3 regions of the Paenibacillus rhizoplanae genome follow, and region 1 is predicted to be linked to each of the others. Evidence: predicted binding sites of a transcription regulator. Region 1 holds the regulator's gene; each other region holds the start of a gene.
What was found. Region 1 encodes Rex, which represses fermentation and respiration genes when NADH is low (regulators of the CRP and FNR family bind a similar motif). Its sites were predicted from a motif close to TTGTGAAATATTTCACAA; they were not measured.

Region 1 (5,625 bases):
GCGCTGGGCTGTATCCGGGCTTCCCAGGAACGTTTTAAAGAAGCCAGTGAGCTGTTCAGCCTGTCGCTGCTGCATGACCCTGATCTGCCGGAGCCGAGCGTTAATCTGGAGGTGTGCCGCAGGCGGGGCGGGAAGCTGGAGTTTGGCCATCAGCTGGTTTCGCTTTTATAACTTATCCTCGGTTTCTTTAGGCGATGCGTCCCACTTCCCGGGGGTGTGCATCGCCTTTTTTCGTAACTTCTGTTATGCTGATAAAGAGTCTCAAGTGAAAGGGAATAGAACTTATAATGAAATTTGCCGTGCTTGATTTTGAAACTACGGGAACCCAATCTGTGGGAGAGATCATCCAGGTTGGCCTTGCCATTATAGAAGAAGACGGGAAGATCTCCCGGGTGTATGGTTCCTACGTCAAGCCCGGAGCGCCAATCCCTCCTTTTATTACGGGCCTGACCGGAATTACAGACAGTGATGTACAGGATGCGCCGGAGCTCGATGAGATGATGATGGAGCTGGTGCCGCTGCTGGATGATGTGGTCCTCGTCGGACACAATGTTGCGTTTGATTTTCATTTTTTGCAGAATGCGCTGGACCGCTGCGGCTATCTGCCGTTTCAGGGGCGTATTCTGGATACGATCGATTTTCTCAAAATATGCTTTCCCTCGCTGAGCACCTATCAGTTAGGCGCGGTAAGCAGCCACTTCGGCATTACGCATGACCGTCCCCATCAGGCGGACAGCGATGCGCTTGCCACGGCTATTGTGCTGCTCAAATGTCTGGAAGAGCTGCACAGTCTGCCGCTGCTGACCATTCAGCGCCTGAATGAGCTGTTCGCGGACGAAGACAGTGATATGGCCTGGTATTTCGACGGTCTGCTGCGGGAGCGGGAGATGGAGACCTTCCAGCCGGAAGGTGAGCTGAGCTTCTACCGTCAGCTTGCGCTGGCGGTGGGGGATTGGGCAGAGCTGGCTACGCCCCGGGAGGAAGGAAGCGTCAATCCGCTGGAGAATATTACCTTCCAGGAATATATGGATGAGGTAACCAAGCGGCTGAAGGCTGCGCTTCCCCAGTATGAGAGCCGTGAAGCCCAGGAGCTGATGATCCATGAGGTCATTACAGCGCTTGAGCAGGATAAGCATCTGCTGATTGAAGCGGGAACAGGCACCGGCAAATCGCTGGGTTATCTGCTTCCGGCGATCTACCACAGTGTGAAGAGTGATCAGAAGGTGATGGTCAGCACCCATACCATTAACCTTCAGGACCAGCTGCGGGAGCGGGATATTCCGCTCTTAACCAGCGTTGTGCCGTTCCCGTTCAAGGCCTCCATCTTTAAGGGAAGAGGGCACTATTTGTGTCTGCGCAAGTTCGAACATAGAATGAACAAAAAGGACTTTACGAGTCCAAGGGAAGAAGCACTTACCGCTGCGCAAATGCTTGTCTGGCTAACCCAGACGACAACCGGGGATGATGAGGAGCTTAACTTAAGCGGACGGGGCGGCGATTTCTGGGAGACTGTAGCCAGTGATACCGACTCCTGCCTGGGACGCGCCTGTCCCTGGTTCCGCAAATGCTATTACCACCGGGCCAAGCATGAAGCGGGGATCTCCGATGTGGTGGTCACCAATCACTCCAAGCTGTTCGCAGATGTCAAAGCCGGGCATCAGCTTCTTCCGGCCTACGAGCATCTTGTCATTGACGAAGCTCATCATCTGGAGGATATTGCCGGCAAGCATCTTGGCATGCAGATGAAATATTTCACATTCGCCCATACCCTAACCCGTCTCTACAAAGATAGCCGGAGCGGGCAGCTGCCTGCCCTCCGCCAGAGCCTGCAGTCTTCCGGCAGTGAGCAGGCTTCCGAATGGAGCGGCGTAATTGACCAGATCTATCCCGATCTGCTGACAGTGAAGGAATCCTGGGATGCGCTCAGCGACAGGCTCTTTAGCCTGCTGCCCGAGCGCAGTGACGCCGGGGCCGGTGAAGCAGGCCAGCTCGTAGCACGCCTGCAGCCGGGCAAGAAGCCGAAGGATTGGGAGGAGCTGGCTGCCCTTGAGAATACACTGAACCTCAGTCTGAGCGATATCATCCGCAAGGGTGACAAGATGCTCAGTGAGATGCGTGACACGGACAGCCAGTCCTCCTCGGACAGTCTTGTGACGGATATAGGCGGCTTGTTCAAGGACCTGGCATCCATTAGAGAGCAGATTCGCTTCTTCATGAGCCTGAATGATGAGAATATTGTGTATTGGCTGGAGGGAAGCGGCAATTATAAGGGCAAGTCGCTGCAAATGTATGCCGTTCCCGTAGATGTCAGCACCCAGCTCAGGGAGCTGTTCTTCGACAAGAAGAAGAGCATTATCCTGACCTCGGCCACCTTATCGGTGGATAAATCCTTCCAGTTCATGATGGATAACCTGGGCCTTGGTGAGGCTGCGGAGCAAGGGCGTCTGATGACTGCGTTGCTTCCGTCGCCGTTCAAGTACCGTGAGCAGGCACTGCTGGTCATTCCCCGCGACTTCCCGAGCGTTAAGGGAAGTATAGGGGATGCCCGTTTCGTGGACACGTTAGTCCACTCCCTTGCTGAGACGGCTGTAGCTACACGGGGTCGGATGCTGGTGCTGTTCACCTCCTACAAAATGCTGCGCCAGGTCTATGACCCGCTGAAGGAGGCACTTGTCTCGCAGGATATCGCGGTGCTGGGACAAGGCGTGGAGGGCGGCAGCCGGAGCAAGCTGATCCGCCGCTTCCAGGACACCCCGGCCTCCGTCCTGCTCGGTACCAGCAGTTTCTGGGAAGGGGTCGATATTCCTGGAGAAGCATTGACCTGCCTGGCGATTGTCAGACTGCCGTTCCAGCCGCCGAATCACCCGCTGGCTGAGGCGAAGTCGGAGCTGCTTCAGGCACAGAAGAAGAACCCGTTCATGAAGCTGTCCGTGCCGCAGGCCGTTATCCGCTTCAAGCAGGGCTTCGGGCGGCTGGTCCGTACGGCGAAGGACCGGGGGATCGTGATTGTCTATGACACCAGAGTGATTGAATCATATTACGGGAAGTACTTCCTGTACTCGCTCCCCGGTCCCAAGATGGAGCATATGCTCACCGAGCAGATGGTTCCGAGAATCGCCGAATGGCTGGAAGACGGCGGGGTTTCCTAATTCATCCGCTATTGCTATTATTAATAAGTCATGATTAACCTGATGATCCGTTCCCGCCTCCTCTGCTACTCCGGCAGGCGGCGGGGTACGGTTGCTATAATTGTACGGGTCTAACAAAACTTTTAAGGAGGAGAATACATGAAATCGGATAAAATATCGGAGGCCGTCGTGCGCAGACTTCCAGTGTACCTGCGATTCCTGAACGATCTCCAAAAACGTGAAATCTCCACAGTCTCTTCTCAGGAGCTGGGCCAAAAGCTAGATCTGAACCCCGCCCAGATCCGCAAGGATCTGGCTTATTTCGGTGATTTCGGCAGAAAAGGCATCGGCTACGATGTGTCCTATCTGATTGAGAAGATTCGTCACATCCTGAAGCTTGACCAGCAAATTAATGTTGCACTGGTTGGAGCCGGTAATCTCGGTCATGCCTTGTCTAACTACAACGCTTACTTGAAGGATACGATGAAGATCACTGCCATCTTCGATGCCTATCCGCCGAAGGTGGGCCAGCAGATCAACTCGCTGGTTGTGCAGCCGATGGAGGAGCTAAGCAGTACAATCCGCTCACAGGGAATCCGGATCGGGATCATTACTGTGCCCGACAGCGAAGCCCAGAATGTAGCCGATATTCTTGTGGATTCCGGCATTGAGGCGATTCTGAACTTCGCACCGGTTATTCTCAAGACGCCTGCCAATATCCGGATTCACGCCGCTGATTTCACCACAGATCTGCAGAGCCTGGCCTATTATTTGCATGATGGAAAGGATGCGGCTGAAGATGAGCAGTAAGATCACGATAATCAAGAACGGGCACTTTCTGGTTCCGGGCAGCGATAAGCCAGTGCTGAGCGGGTATATGACCCTGGAGAATGATCTGATTACTTACATAGGTGAAGCTGAGCCGGCAGTGGAGGATGGCGCTCAGGTCGTAGACGGCAGCCGTCTGCTGTTCATGCCTGGTCTGGTCAATACCCATGGACATACTGCCATGTCACTGCTGCGCGGATACGGCGACGATATGGTGCTTCAGACTTGGCTGCAGGAGAAGATGTGGCCGATGGAAGAGAAATTCACTGGTGATGATGTATATTGGGGAACTTCTTTGTCCGTGCTGGAAATGCTGAAGGGCGGCACAACAACCTTCCTCGATATGTATGATCATATGGACCGGGTAGCGGAAGTGACCGAGCAGTCCGGTATTCGTGCTGTGCTGATGCGCGGCGTAATTGGGCTGTGCCCGGAAGAGGTACAGCAATCCAAGCTCGCTGAGGCGATTGCTTTTGCCCGTAACTGGCATGGCAAGGCTGACGGCAGAATTACGACCATGCTCTCGCCGCACGCCCCGTACACCTGTCCTCCAGAGTTTTTCATGAAGTTTGTGCAGGCTGCCCATGATCTGGATCTGCCGATGCATACCCATATGTCCGAGACGCGCCATGAAGTGGAGCAGAACGTGGCCGACTACGGCCTTCGTCCGGTCGCACATCTGGAGAAGCTGGGGATGTTTACCCGTCCTTCGCTTATTGCCCACGGGGTTCATCTGAACGATGAGGAGATCGGGATTCTGGCCCGCCATAACGTTGGCGTGTCGCATAACCCTGGCAGTAACCTGAAGCTGGCCAGCGGTGTTGCCCGTGTTCCGGAGCTGCTGAGAGCCGGGGTTAAGGTCTCCCTGGGTACGGACAGCGCGGCAAGCAACAACAATCTGGATATGTTCGAAGAGATGAGGCTGGCTGCGCTGATCCACAAGGGCGTAAGCGGTGATCCAACAGCGGTACCGGCTCCTGAGGCGCTTCTGATGGCTACGGAGTACGGAGCGCAGTCTATTTTCCTAAGCGGTGTAGGCCGCCTTGCAGCAGGGATGAAGGCCGACTTCATCGCGCTTGATATTGACCAGCCGCATATGCTGCCGCATACCGATCTGCTCTCCCATGCTGTATATTCGGCCAGCGCCAAGGATGTGGAGCATGTATGGGTGAACGGCCAGCAGGTTGTGAAGCATGGACAATGCCTGACACTTGATGAAGAAGCCATCCGCCGCAAAGCACAGGAGACGTTCGAGAGCCTGCTTAAACGGTAACTCAGGAGAACGGGAAAGGAAGCAGCGTGGTGAAGAAGAAGAGGAGAAAATGGATCTGGCTGGGGATTACCGTGGTGCTGCTCCTTCTGTTCGGACTAAGCCAGTTCTATGCCTACATTATGAAGGATCAGTGGAACGAGCGGAGTGAGGCCAAGGAGCTGGCCCAGGCGCGTGCCGGGCTAACAGAGGTTACCAAGGCCCAGAAATCCGTCTGGAATGAGAATGAGATCTACTGGGTGCTAACCGGCAAAAATGAAGCGGGTACCGAGCTGATGGTGTGGGTCCGTTATACCTTGGAGGGCAAGCCTGCCGGAGGCGACAACGGCCTGTATGCCGAAGAGCTGAGCAAAGGAACCTCAGAAGAGAAGATGCGCGGGATCATAACCGCCCAGCTGC
Region 2 (5,625 bases), on a different contig from region 1:
TGTCGCGGTCATGCAGCGCCATTTCGATACGTTCGTAGGAATATTTGTCATGCATATAGTGAATGATGTTCAGCGTGTTGACATAAGTCTTAGCCAGCCATTCCATCATTGGTTTGAAGCGTTTCATTACTTCATCATAATCCAGATATTCAGAAGTGATCGCAGGATATTCAGGACCTACCTGAGCACCGGATTTCTCATCTTTACCACCATTGATCGCATACAGCAGAGCCTTAGCCAGGTTGGCACGGGCACCGAAGAACTGCATTTGCTTACCGATACGCATTGGGGATACGCAGCAGGCAATTGCATAATCTTCACCCCAGTATGGACGCATAACATCATCGTTCTCATATTGGATAGCGCTGGTCTCAATGGATACCTTGGCACAATATTTTTTGAAGCCTTCAGGCAGCTTCTCGGACCACAGTACAGTCAGGTTTGGTTCTGGTGCCGGTCCCAGATTGTACAGGGTATGCAGGAAGCGGAAGCTGTTTTTGGTTACGCGAGTTGTACCGTCTTCAGCCATACCACCGATGGATTCTGTTACCCAAGTAGGGTCGCCGGAGAACAGGTCGTTATAGTCAGGCGTACGCAGGAATTTCACGATACGCAGCTTCATTACGAAATGGTCAACGATTTCTTGAGCTTGTTCTTCAGTCAGAGTACCTTCTTCAAAGTCACGTTGAACATAGATGTCAAGGAAGGAAGATACGCGTCCAAGGGACATTGCCGCACCATTTTGCTCTTTAACAGCCGCCAGATAACCGAAGTATACCCATTGTGTAGCTTCTTTGAAGTTGACAGCCGGTTTGGAGATGTCCATACCATGAGCTGCAGCCATTTGTTTCAGTTCGCCAAGAGCACGCATTTGCTCGGACAGCTCTTCACGCAGACGGATAACTTCTTCTGTCATGGAATCCACTTCAAGCTCAGTCAGTTGTTGCTTCTTGTCTTTGATCAGGAAATCAATACCATACAGAGCAATACGGCGATAGTCGCCGATGATACGTCCGCGGCCATAAGCATCAGGAAGACCTGTGATTACGCCCGATTTACGCACAGCTCTCATATCTGGTGTATATGCATCAAATACGCCTTGGTTATGCGTTTTGCGGATGTTCGTGAACATGTCAACGATATTCTGCGGAAGCTCGAAGCCGTAAGCCTTAGTAGCATCGATCATCATCTTGATACCGCCGAACGGTTGGATAGAACGTCTGAAAGGCGCGTCAGTCTGAACGCCGACAATCTGTTCCTTGTCCTTGTCAATGTAGCCTGGGTTATGGGAAGTGATGGTGGAGACAGTATCGAGGGAAACATCCCATACGCCGCCTCTTTCTCTTTCTTCCTTACTCAGTTGGGAGATAATCTTCCACAGTTCAGTAGTGTTGCTGGTAGGACCTACGAGGAAATCTTCATTTCCTTCATAAGGCTTGATGTTCTTGGCAATAAAGTTATTAACGTCAACTTTCTTAGCCCATGTACCCTTTGTGAAATTTCTCCAGCTCGACTTAACCTCTTGTACTTCTTTTTCAATCACCGACATGCTAAATCCCTCCATTTATATTTAGTATATTTGTAGAGATCGCGGGCTTGAAGGTTAATCCCGTGTCTCGTGATCCCTTAGCTACTGGTTGTTATAAAATTCACAATCGTGACTGTATAACTGGGATCTTTGTTTATATAAACATTTTAGTTTATTTTCTGAAAAAGGACTGTGACAAATATCACTCTTTCGGTGATATTTGTCACTTCCATCCAGTCCCATATTAACCTTTAACCTTATTCTTCGCCAGGCAACCGTTAATTAGTTATCGAATTTTCCGTAGAATGCGTTGCGGTATACATCGGCAAGCTCAGATACCAGCGGCATTTTAGGGTTGGCAGTTGTACATTGGTCTTCAAATGCACGGTCAGCCAGGTAATCTACGCGGGCTTCAAAGTCCTTAGGATCGAAACCAAGAGCCGAGAAGGATTCTTCGATACCGAGTTTTTTGTTCATGTCGCGGATGGCATTGATCAGGCTGGTTACGCCTTCTTCGGTAGTACGAGCCGGCAATCCCAGAATACGGGCGATTTCGGCATACCGTTCGTCAGCTACAAAGTGCGAATATTTAGGGAACGAAGCGAACTTCGTAGGCTTCTTGGCATTGTAGCGGATAACATGCGGCATCAGGATCGCATTGGTGCGGCCGTGTGCTGTGTGATACTGTCCGCCCCATTTGTGCGCCAAGCTGTGGTTAATCCCCAGGAATGCATTCGCAAATGCCATACCGGCAAGTGTTGAAGCGTTGTGCATTTTCTCACGGGCCAGCTTATCGCCTTGCAGTGCGGATTTCTCCAGCCACTGGAATACCAGCTGAATCGCTTTGATTGCCAGACCATCAGTATAGTCACTAGCCATTACAGATACATAAGCTTCGATAGCATGGGTCAATACGTCCATACCAGTATCGGCAACAGCAGTCTTAGGCAAGCTGTATACAAATTCCGGATCGATAATGGCTACATCTGGAGTCAGCTCATAATCGGCCAGAGGATACTTCGTATTATTGCCTGTTGTCTTGTCTGTGATAACTGCGAAAGATGTTACTTCAGAACCGGTACCCGAAGTTGTTGGAATCGCAACGAATTTTGCTTTGTTGCCGAGCTTAGGGAATTTGTATACCCGTTTGCGGATATCCATGAACTTCTGCTTCAGACCGTTGAAGTCTGCATCCGGATGTTCGTAGAACAGCCACATGCCCTTGGCAGCATCCATTGGGGAACCGCCGCCGAGTGCGATAATGCAGTCAGGCTGGAATCTGTGCATCATTGCCGCGCCTTTTTCTACAGTAGTCGTCGATGGATCTGGTTCAACTTCCGAGAACACTTCGATGGCTACAGGAGTCTGGCGTTGACGCAGATAGTGTTCAACTCTTTCCACATATCCCAGCTTCACCATCATAGGGTCAGTGATGATTGCTACACGTGTGATGTCAGGCATTTTGGCCAGATACTGAGAGGCTCCCTTTTCGAAGTAAATCTTGTCAGGTACTTTAAACCATTGCATATTCACGGTACGACGGTTCACCCTTTTCACGTTGATCAGATTGATTGCAGTCACGTTCTGCGATACCGAGTTGCGTCCATAAGATCCGCAGCCCAGTGTCAATGAAGGGATATTGGTGTTGTAAATATCGCCGATTGCGCCGTGTGTGGATGGCGAGTTGACGAGAATACGTCCGGTTTGCAGACGGTTGGAGAACTTCATGATGACTTCTTCATTATTGGAATGGATAGCCGAGCTGTGGCCCATGCCGCCAAATTCAACGATTTGAGCTGCGCGTTCGATACCTTGGTCAGCATTCTTCACTTTGTAGCAAGCCAGAACCGGGCTCAGCTTCTCAGCGGACAATGGATATTTAGTGCCTACACCTTCGAGCTCAGCTACCAAAATCTTCGTTCCGGCAGGAACCTGAATGCCGCACATTTCAGCGATCTTCACTGCGGATTGGCCAACGATAGCCGGGTTAACCGCACATTTCTCAACGTTCATTGCGCCGCTTGTCAGCTTGGCAGCTTCTTCTTTGTTCACAAAGTAACAGCCGTTTGCAATCATTTTCTTCTTCACTTGATCGAAGATAGCTTCTTCAATGATGACTGCCTGCTCGGAAGCACAGATCATACCATTATCGAAAGTCTTCGACAGGATAAGGTCTGTTACAGCCTGATCAATGTCAGCACTCTTCTCAATGAAGGCAGGCACGTTACCAGGACCTACGCCGAGTGCCGGTTTGCCGCAGCTGTAAGCTGCTTTGACCATTGCCGATCCGCCGGTTGCCAGAATCAGTGCAACGTCCGGATTGTTCATCAGTGCGTTTGTTTTGTCCATCGTAGGAAGTTCAATCCATTGGATGAAGTTCTCAGGTGCGCCGGCTGCTACGCCTGCATCATGCAGAATTTTGGCTGCTGCCGCACTGCACTCTTGCGCCGACGGGTGGAAACCGAATATAATAGGGTTACGTGTCTTTGCGGAAATCAAAGCTTTAAACATCGTGGTGGATGTTGGGTTGGTTACCGGTGTGATACCCATAATGATTCCGACGGGTTCAGCAATCTTCTGGAAGCTGTCATAAACGTTATCCTCAATAACGCCTACAGTCTTGTCGTACTTAATTCCGTGCCAGATATATTCAGTGGAGAAGATGTTCTTCGTGATTTTGTCTTCGTATACTCCGCGTCCTGTTTCTTCAACAGCCAGTTTGGCCAGGTACATATGCTTGTCGAGTCCGGCCAGCGCCATTGCATGAACGATTGTGTTTGTCTGCTCTTGATCCAGGCCCATGAACGCTTCGTGGGCTTTCTTTGCTTTATCCACCAAAACCTGAATATACTCTTCAGCGGTGGTTTGTTTCACTTGGGCGGCGACTTCGTTTTTAACTGCCATCTCCCTCGTCCTCCTGTCAATTTTTAGGTTGTTTCTTTCTATACATTTATCTTAGCACATCCTTTTCACCTTGTATAGTGAAATCTTTCACAAAGTATAAAGTTTTTTTTGAGTTGTTTTCAAAGCGCTTTCATTCGATCATATACCGGGATTTTTTCCATATTATATGCAATATTTAATTGATATTTGTCTAATCTGCGAACGCCAACCCACAAGCTGTAGCGTTGATGGCCCATCTTGCCTTGCGATGCCGGGTGGGCCTCGGAAATTCTGCTCACGAATGCCCAGCCGTAACTTCGGTTCATACGGTGCTCTTCTATAGACTCACTCAGACGGTGAATATAAATATAAATCTCAGCTAACAAGCGGAAACGCATTGCCATCCTTTTAAAGGACGGTTCCGTTTCAGCGAGAAAGATAAGGATAATTATAGCGCGAAGCATATAAATTCTTATCTTTTAAAAAAAGGGAGACAGCATCTCTGCTGTCTCCCCCTTATTCATCTTTTTCCCGACTCTAGGGAAAGCCATCTTAAGCTACTCTGCCTTAATCGTATCGAAGAATTTGTGCTGGACCGTTGCGGCCGCCGCATCAAGCTGGGCCTTCGAGTCTGTGCCTTCCTTGGCGAACAGCTCCTGGATCACGTTGGACATCGTTGCATAATAGTCCTGAGTGTTGTACTGGGCTTCAGGCTTGCCGTCCAGCAGCGCCATGATTTCGGGACTGTACTGATATACAATGTCGTACTTGTCATAGACGGCCTTGGTCTTCTTGCCGAAGTCGGAATCGGCAGCATAGTAATCCAGAAGCGGCGGGATGTAGTATTTCCCGTCCGTTTTACGCTGGCTGATAATGGCGTCGAGCGCTTCCAGGCCTTTATCCGAGAAATAGTCGAAGGTAATATAACGGAAGGCCATCTCCTGCTCATCCTTGCTGGCATTCGGGTTGATGACCAGATAGTCGCCGCCGAGAACACCGGTATGCTTGCCGCCCTTCTCAGCCGCAGGCATGGGATAGGTCAGCACATCCTCAGGCTTGAACCCGCCCTGGTTAAGCGCCTGTTCAATGACACCGTCAGATCCGGCCATCACCATCGCGGTGCGGCCCTGCTGGAAGGCGCCTACAGCATCGCCCCAGCCGAGCGCCCAATCCTGGGGAACGGCCCCAGCTTCCCATCTCAGCTTCTTATAGAA
Region 3 (5,625 bases), on a different contig from region 1:
GAGCACACTCCCCAGCGCCTTCGCCATATTCGTCACCCCCGAGGCGATGCCGACCTTGTCTTCAGGAACAACCCGGATCGCCGATGACATCACAGGAGCCATTGAGAGCCCCACGCCGAAGCCAGTCACTGCAAGCCGGAGCATCACCGCACCCAGCGTAGAATCAGCCTCAAGCCCGCTCATGGAATAGGTGGCAGCGCCAATCATCACCATTCCCGCTGCGGCGAACAGACTGCTGCCATATTTCGCAGACAGCGGCCCGGATACAGCTGAGCTGGCGATGGAGCCCAAGGCCATAGTTGAGAGGACAAGCCCTGCCTTCAGCTCCGAGACCCCCATCACCCGGGTCAGATAAAAGGAGGTCAGCAGTGAAATATTCATCAGCGCCGCCCCCAGCACGATCATCGATACTGAGGTACTGTTGAAGGCTCTGATTTTCAGCAGGGACAGGGGCAGCATCGGTTCTTTCCCCTTATACTGCGTAAGAAAAAAGAACACCAGAAACAGCAGCCCCGCAGCCGTCAGACCCAGGAACGGGCGCGAGCTCCAGCCGTAATCCTGTACTTTAATCAGAGCATATGTAATGCAGAACATCCCTCCCGTAATCCCCAGCATTCCGCCATAGTCTATGGACCGCCCTGCTGAATCATCCCGTGACTCCTGAATGAACATAGCGGTCAGCCCTATACTCAGCAGCCCAAGCGGTACGTTCACAAAAAAAATCCACTCCCAGCTCAGCTTCTGTGTCAGAATTCCCCCAAGTGCCGGACCGCTTGCCGCAGCCACTCCCGAGACGGCCCCCCATATGCCTATAATCAGTCCGTGCATTTCTTTGGGAAAGGTAGTGGTGCTCAGCGGAATCGTAACCGGCACAATAATCGCTCCCGCCAAGCCTTGAATGACCCTGAACAGAATCAGCATGCCAAGGGAAGTGGAGAGTCCGGCCAGCAGGGAACTCAGGGTGAACAGCCCCACTCCAATGAGAAACACCTTCTTCCGTCCGAATTGATCGGCCAGGCGCGAAGCAGTCAGGATGAACACTGCAAATGCCAGGTTATAGCCGTTCATCACCCAGGAGACCTGTGACACACTGCCGCCGAACTGGCGTGTCATCTCCGGCAAGGCAATATTAATAATGGTCGTATCCAGCAGCGCCATGAAAAAGCCCAGTACAATCGCCGTAAAAGATAAAGCTCTGCGCATTCCAATCCCCATCTTCATCATCCTCCGAAATATGAAATAGAGTTCATATTCAAATTATATGAACCATAGTTCATATTTGTCAATCGAAAAAATGAACTATAGTTCAACTTTTATTGACAGCTCAAAACCGCTCCACTACAATCTGTACTATGAGGGGGACCTTACGATATGGGTGAAACAGAGGACAAGATTAGAACTCCGCAGCAGGAGCGCAGTATTAGAACGAAGGAAGCTATTATCCGGGCCGCGATGCAGCTGTTCTCGGACAAGGGCTTCTATCAGACGAACACGAAGGAGATTGCCGCCGCCGCCGGGGTCTCGACCGGGAGCTTCTACTCCTATTTTGTGGATAAAAGGGCCGTATTCATAGAGGTGCTCCACATGTACGGGGATGAGCTGCTTGCCAGAATCGAGGATTCAATGTCTGAGATTAATTTCAATACGATCGAACGTACGGACCTGATCCTTCATCTGATAGATACGCTTCTGCTCGCGCATAAGGCTTTTATTGGGTATCACAAGGATCTGAGCATTATGTATCACAGCGATGAGGCCATCAAGCAGTTGATGGATGCCCAGTACGAGACAGGCCGGCTCAAGACGCTGACCTATCTTCAGATGGGGCAGGATGAACTGAAGACCGCGGATACGGAGGCAGCGTCGATCATTGTGTTCGAGTCTGTGAGCGCGATTGTGGACTTCATCTCCTTCTCGCCGCAGCGGATCGCTGTGGACCGGCTGAAATCAGAGCTGGTTCATATGCTGGTGCAATATCTGTACAAGTAACAGCAGCGTTTTCTCTTTACATTTTCGCCAAAAAAAGAGCAAGCCCGCAGAGTACCCCGCAGCTTGCTCTTCTCTATTGACCCTTACGGATCAGCGTTTATCCTTCCAGAAGTTGAGCGGCTCCATATCCTTCGTAATGAGCTTGAAGGTATAGCCTTCCTTCTTCAGCTTCTCCAGAATACGCGGCAGCACCTTGAGTGTAGCCTTCTGGTCATGCATCAGAATTACCGGGTTGGTCTTGGACGCCTTCAGCTTATTCACCTGATCCATTACGGTGTTATAGATTCTGTCGCTGTTCTGTTTGTATTTCCAGTCATAGGAATCCACGTTCCAGTCCCAGAGATGATATCCCTGCGTCAGGACTTTATCGCGGAAGGACTTGGTGAAATAAGGCTTACTTCCGTAGGGCGTACGGATCAGAGTGGTGCTGACTCCCGTCAGCTTCTTCAGTGTCGCATTGGCCCCTGACATCTCGGCTAGCGCCGCTGCAGGAGAGGCATAGAACTTCTCCTTGCGGTGGGTCACGCCATGCAGCGCCAAGCCATACCCTTCCTTCGCAATCCGCTTCACCTGGGCGGGATGCTCATTCATGTTGTTCCCCAGCATGAAGAAGGTCGCCTGTACGTCATATTTGTGCAGGATATCCAGCAGCTCGCCAGTTGTTGCCGACGGGCCATCGTCGAAGGTCAGGTAGACGGTCCGGCCCGGTTTGCCCGGCTCAGCCGGAGTGACAGGAGTCACTGGAACCACTGGAGCCTTCGGCTTCAGCTCGGCAGCATATTTATCGGTATAGGCTGCATCGGTAAGCAACGCCGAGCCGTCCTTCACACGAAGTAAATATTTATCTCCCGCATAGGAAATGCTATACCCAAGGTATGCGCTGACCTTCAGTGGAGCCATGAGCTTGCCGTCCTGCACAAAAGTGCTCATAGGCACGGTCGTGCCGTCTTTGAGCACCGCACCCCCGTCCTTGCTCAGCAGGGTAAGCGAACCAGTTCCGCCAGCTACGTGAATACCGTCCGTCAGCCCGGTAAGGGTCCATTTCAGCTCATCCGCAAGCTTACGCAGCGGTACATAATAGGTGCCTTTTACGGATACAGCTTCAATCGCACTTAATTTATCGTTGACTCCGAGTTTAAGTGTAGTGCTAGCAGCTTTGGCGTTAGCCGGGACCTGCACAAGCCCCATAATTAGGAATAAAGACATGAATAAAAGCAGAGTTTTCTTGATACGCACAGCAGCAGTCTCCAATCTATGTATATTTGTCTATCACTTTATCACATATACATTTAACGTAATTTGAGAGATTGTAACCGCAAGCTAAGAAATTGTCACTCTTATGCAATGATAAATGAGGTTGCGCTAGTATTTTCAGAAAGAACGCAATAATCGTCGAATGCTGTCACACCAGGCGTTGGGCGGTTAAATCAGCGGTTTTTGGCGCAGAATAATTGTGACAATATTAATAACAATATCGGAATTTTGAACAAAAATTGAACAACCTTAAAATTAGCTAAAGTGCGCCACTACAGTGATCTTTATCATACTCTTAGATAGCTGTAACAATTTGATCACACATATTTAACTTGTTCGCCATTTTTAAGGTCTTTTTTATACTTTTATACAAAATATGTATTTTGCATTATGGGTAAGTAGTTCTTACTATAGATACAGATCAATGTACTCCCGTTAATGAACGGCGAATGAAAAGTAGTATTGAAGGAAGGAGTTCTATATGAAAAAAAAGGGACCGTTATACGCTTTGTTTCTAAGCCTGATCCTTCTCCTGCCGGGATGCAGCTCAATCGCTGTTCTGAACCCGAAGGGGCCGTCTGCAAGGACGTTATCTGACACCATCTTGCTCTCTATTCTTGTTATGCTCGGGGTTCTGGCTGTTGTCTACATTCTGTATATCTTTGTACTGGTGAAATATCGTGCGAAGAAGAGTAATGAGGGCTACATCCCTGAACATGAGGAAGGCAACAAGGTACTGGAGGCCATCTGGATTATCATCCCGATTATTATCGTAGCCTTCTTGTCCGTTGTTACCGTCAAGACGACTAACGAAGTGGAGAATGTGGCTGCGGACTATCAAGATCAGACTCCGCTGGTCATCTATGCTTCCTCTTCCAACTGGAAATGGCATTTCAGCTACCCTGAGGAAGGGATCGAGACGGTTAACTACGTGAATATGCCGGTGCATCGTGCGGTAGAATTCAGAATGTACTCATTCGGCACTATTACCAGTCTCTGGATTCCACAGCTTGCCGGTCAAAAGTACGCCATGAGCGACATGCTGACAACGCTTCATCTGTCCGCAGATACCGAAGGCTCTTATATCGGGAAAAATGCGAACTTCAGCGGTAAAGGCTTTGCCCACATGGAATTCGAAGCGCTTGTCCTGAGTAACAAGGGTTACGAGGACTGGGTGAAGGAAGTCAAGGAAACTGCGCCTAAGCTGACTGAGGAAGAATTCAAGGGCCTGCTGGCCACGGATTACCTCGGACGCAAAACGTATTCCTCCACTCATCTGGAGTTCAGCCCGCCTCCTGGAGACCACGGCGAGCATATGAGCGGTGGTGGCAAAGAGATGGATATGGACAACGGCAATCAGGAGCATCAGGATAACAAGGAAATCCATCCGTCTCCCGAGCCGTCCAGCGGAACGGAATTCGACAGCAAGCCTGATCCAGAAGTCGATCAGCCGCTGCCCAGCTCCCCGGTGGATGAAAGCACACATGAAGGACACTAGCTCTCTGAAGAGCCTAATGCAACACACTGAAAGGAGCTACCCTAATGGATTTGGACAAATTTAAGGTTCACGGCGAACCCTTGATATACGGGGCCATGATAAGTATTGCACTGGCAACCATCGGGATTCTCGTAGGGCTTACCTATTTCAAGAAATGGGGCTATCTGTGGCGTGAATGGCTGACCACGGTTGACCACAAAAAAATCGGGATCATGTACATCCTCGCGGCGCTGCTGATGCTGTTCCGCGGCGGTGTAGATGCGATGATGATGCGTCTGCAGACAGCTGCGCCGGAAATGAAATTCCTCGATGCGCAGCATTACAATGAGGTCTTCACCACCCACGGTCTGATCATGATTCTCTTCATGGCCATGCCGTTCATCATCGGTCTGATGAACGTGATCATTCCGCTGCAGATCGGCGCACGGGATGTTGCCTTCCCGCGGCTGAACGCCGTCAGCTTCTGGCTCTTCTTCATGGGCGCCATGCTGCTGAACATTTCCTTCGTCATCGGCGGCTCGCCGGATGCGGGCTGGTCAGCCTACTTCCCGCTGGCGAGTCTTGAATTCAGCCCGACCGTAGGGAACAACTACTACTCTCTGGCTCTGCAGATATCCGGTATCGGTACGCTGATCACCGGAGTTAACTTTATCGTAACGATTCTAAAGATGCGCGCACCAGGCATGACGCTGATGAAGATGCCGATGTTCACCTGGTCCGTACTCATCACCAACGTTATTATTGTCTTCGCCTTCCCGGTTCTTACCATAGCGCTGGCGATGATGATGTTCGACCGACTCTTCGGCTCCCAGTTCTTCACGATGGATAGCGGCGGGATGGATATGCTCTGGGCCAACCTGTTCTGGGTCTGGGGACATCCGGAG

Region 2: pflB (formate C-acetyltransferase) is a predicted target of Rex. The motif match lies at 1,638-1,655, and genes of this name have one in related genera.
Region 3: qoxA (cytochrome aa3 quinol oxidase subunit II) is a predicted target of Rex. The motif match lies at 3,441-3,458, and genes of this name have one in related genera.

What each region holds. Positions count from the first base shown of each region.
Region 1 covers NZ_JBHUKY010000020.1:77,877-83,501, forward strand. The annotation lists gene ACFSX3_RS10130 (tetratricopeptide repeat protein) at 1-171, shown strand, start outside; gene dinG (ATP-dependent DNA helicase DinG) at 288-3,149, shown strand; gene ACFSX3_RS10140 (redox-sensing transcriptional repressor Rex) at 3,288-3,938, shown strand; gene ACFSX3_RS10145 (amidohydrolase) at 3,928-5,229, shown strand; gene ACFSX3_RS10150 (cell wall elongation regulator TseB-like domain-containing protein) at 5,259-5,625, shown strand, end outside.
Region 2 covers NZ_JBHUKY010000023.1:289,293-294,917, reverse strand. The annotation lists gene pflB (formate C-acetyltransferase) at 1-1,549, opposite strand, end outside; gene adhE (bifunctional acetaldehyde-CoA/alcohol dehydrogenase) at 1,811-4,432, opposite strand; gene ACFSX3_RS14300 (ABC transporter substrate-binding protein) at 4,969-5,625, opposite strand, start outside.
Region 3 covers NZ_JBHUKY010000068.1:115,108-120,732, reverse strand. The annotation lists gene ACFSX3_RS26805 (MFS transporter) at 1-1,215, opposite strand, end outside; gene ACFSX3_RS26800 (TetR/AcrR family transcriptional regulator) at 1,372-1,989, shown strand; gene ACFSX3_RS26795 (polysaccharide deacetylase family protein) at 2,080-3,225, opposite strand; gene qoxA (cytochrome aa3 quinol oxidase subunit II) at 3,725-4,741, shown strand; gene qoxB (cytochrome aa3 quinol oxidase subunit I) at 4,786-5,625, shown strand, end outside.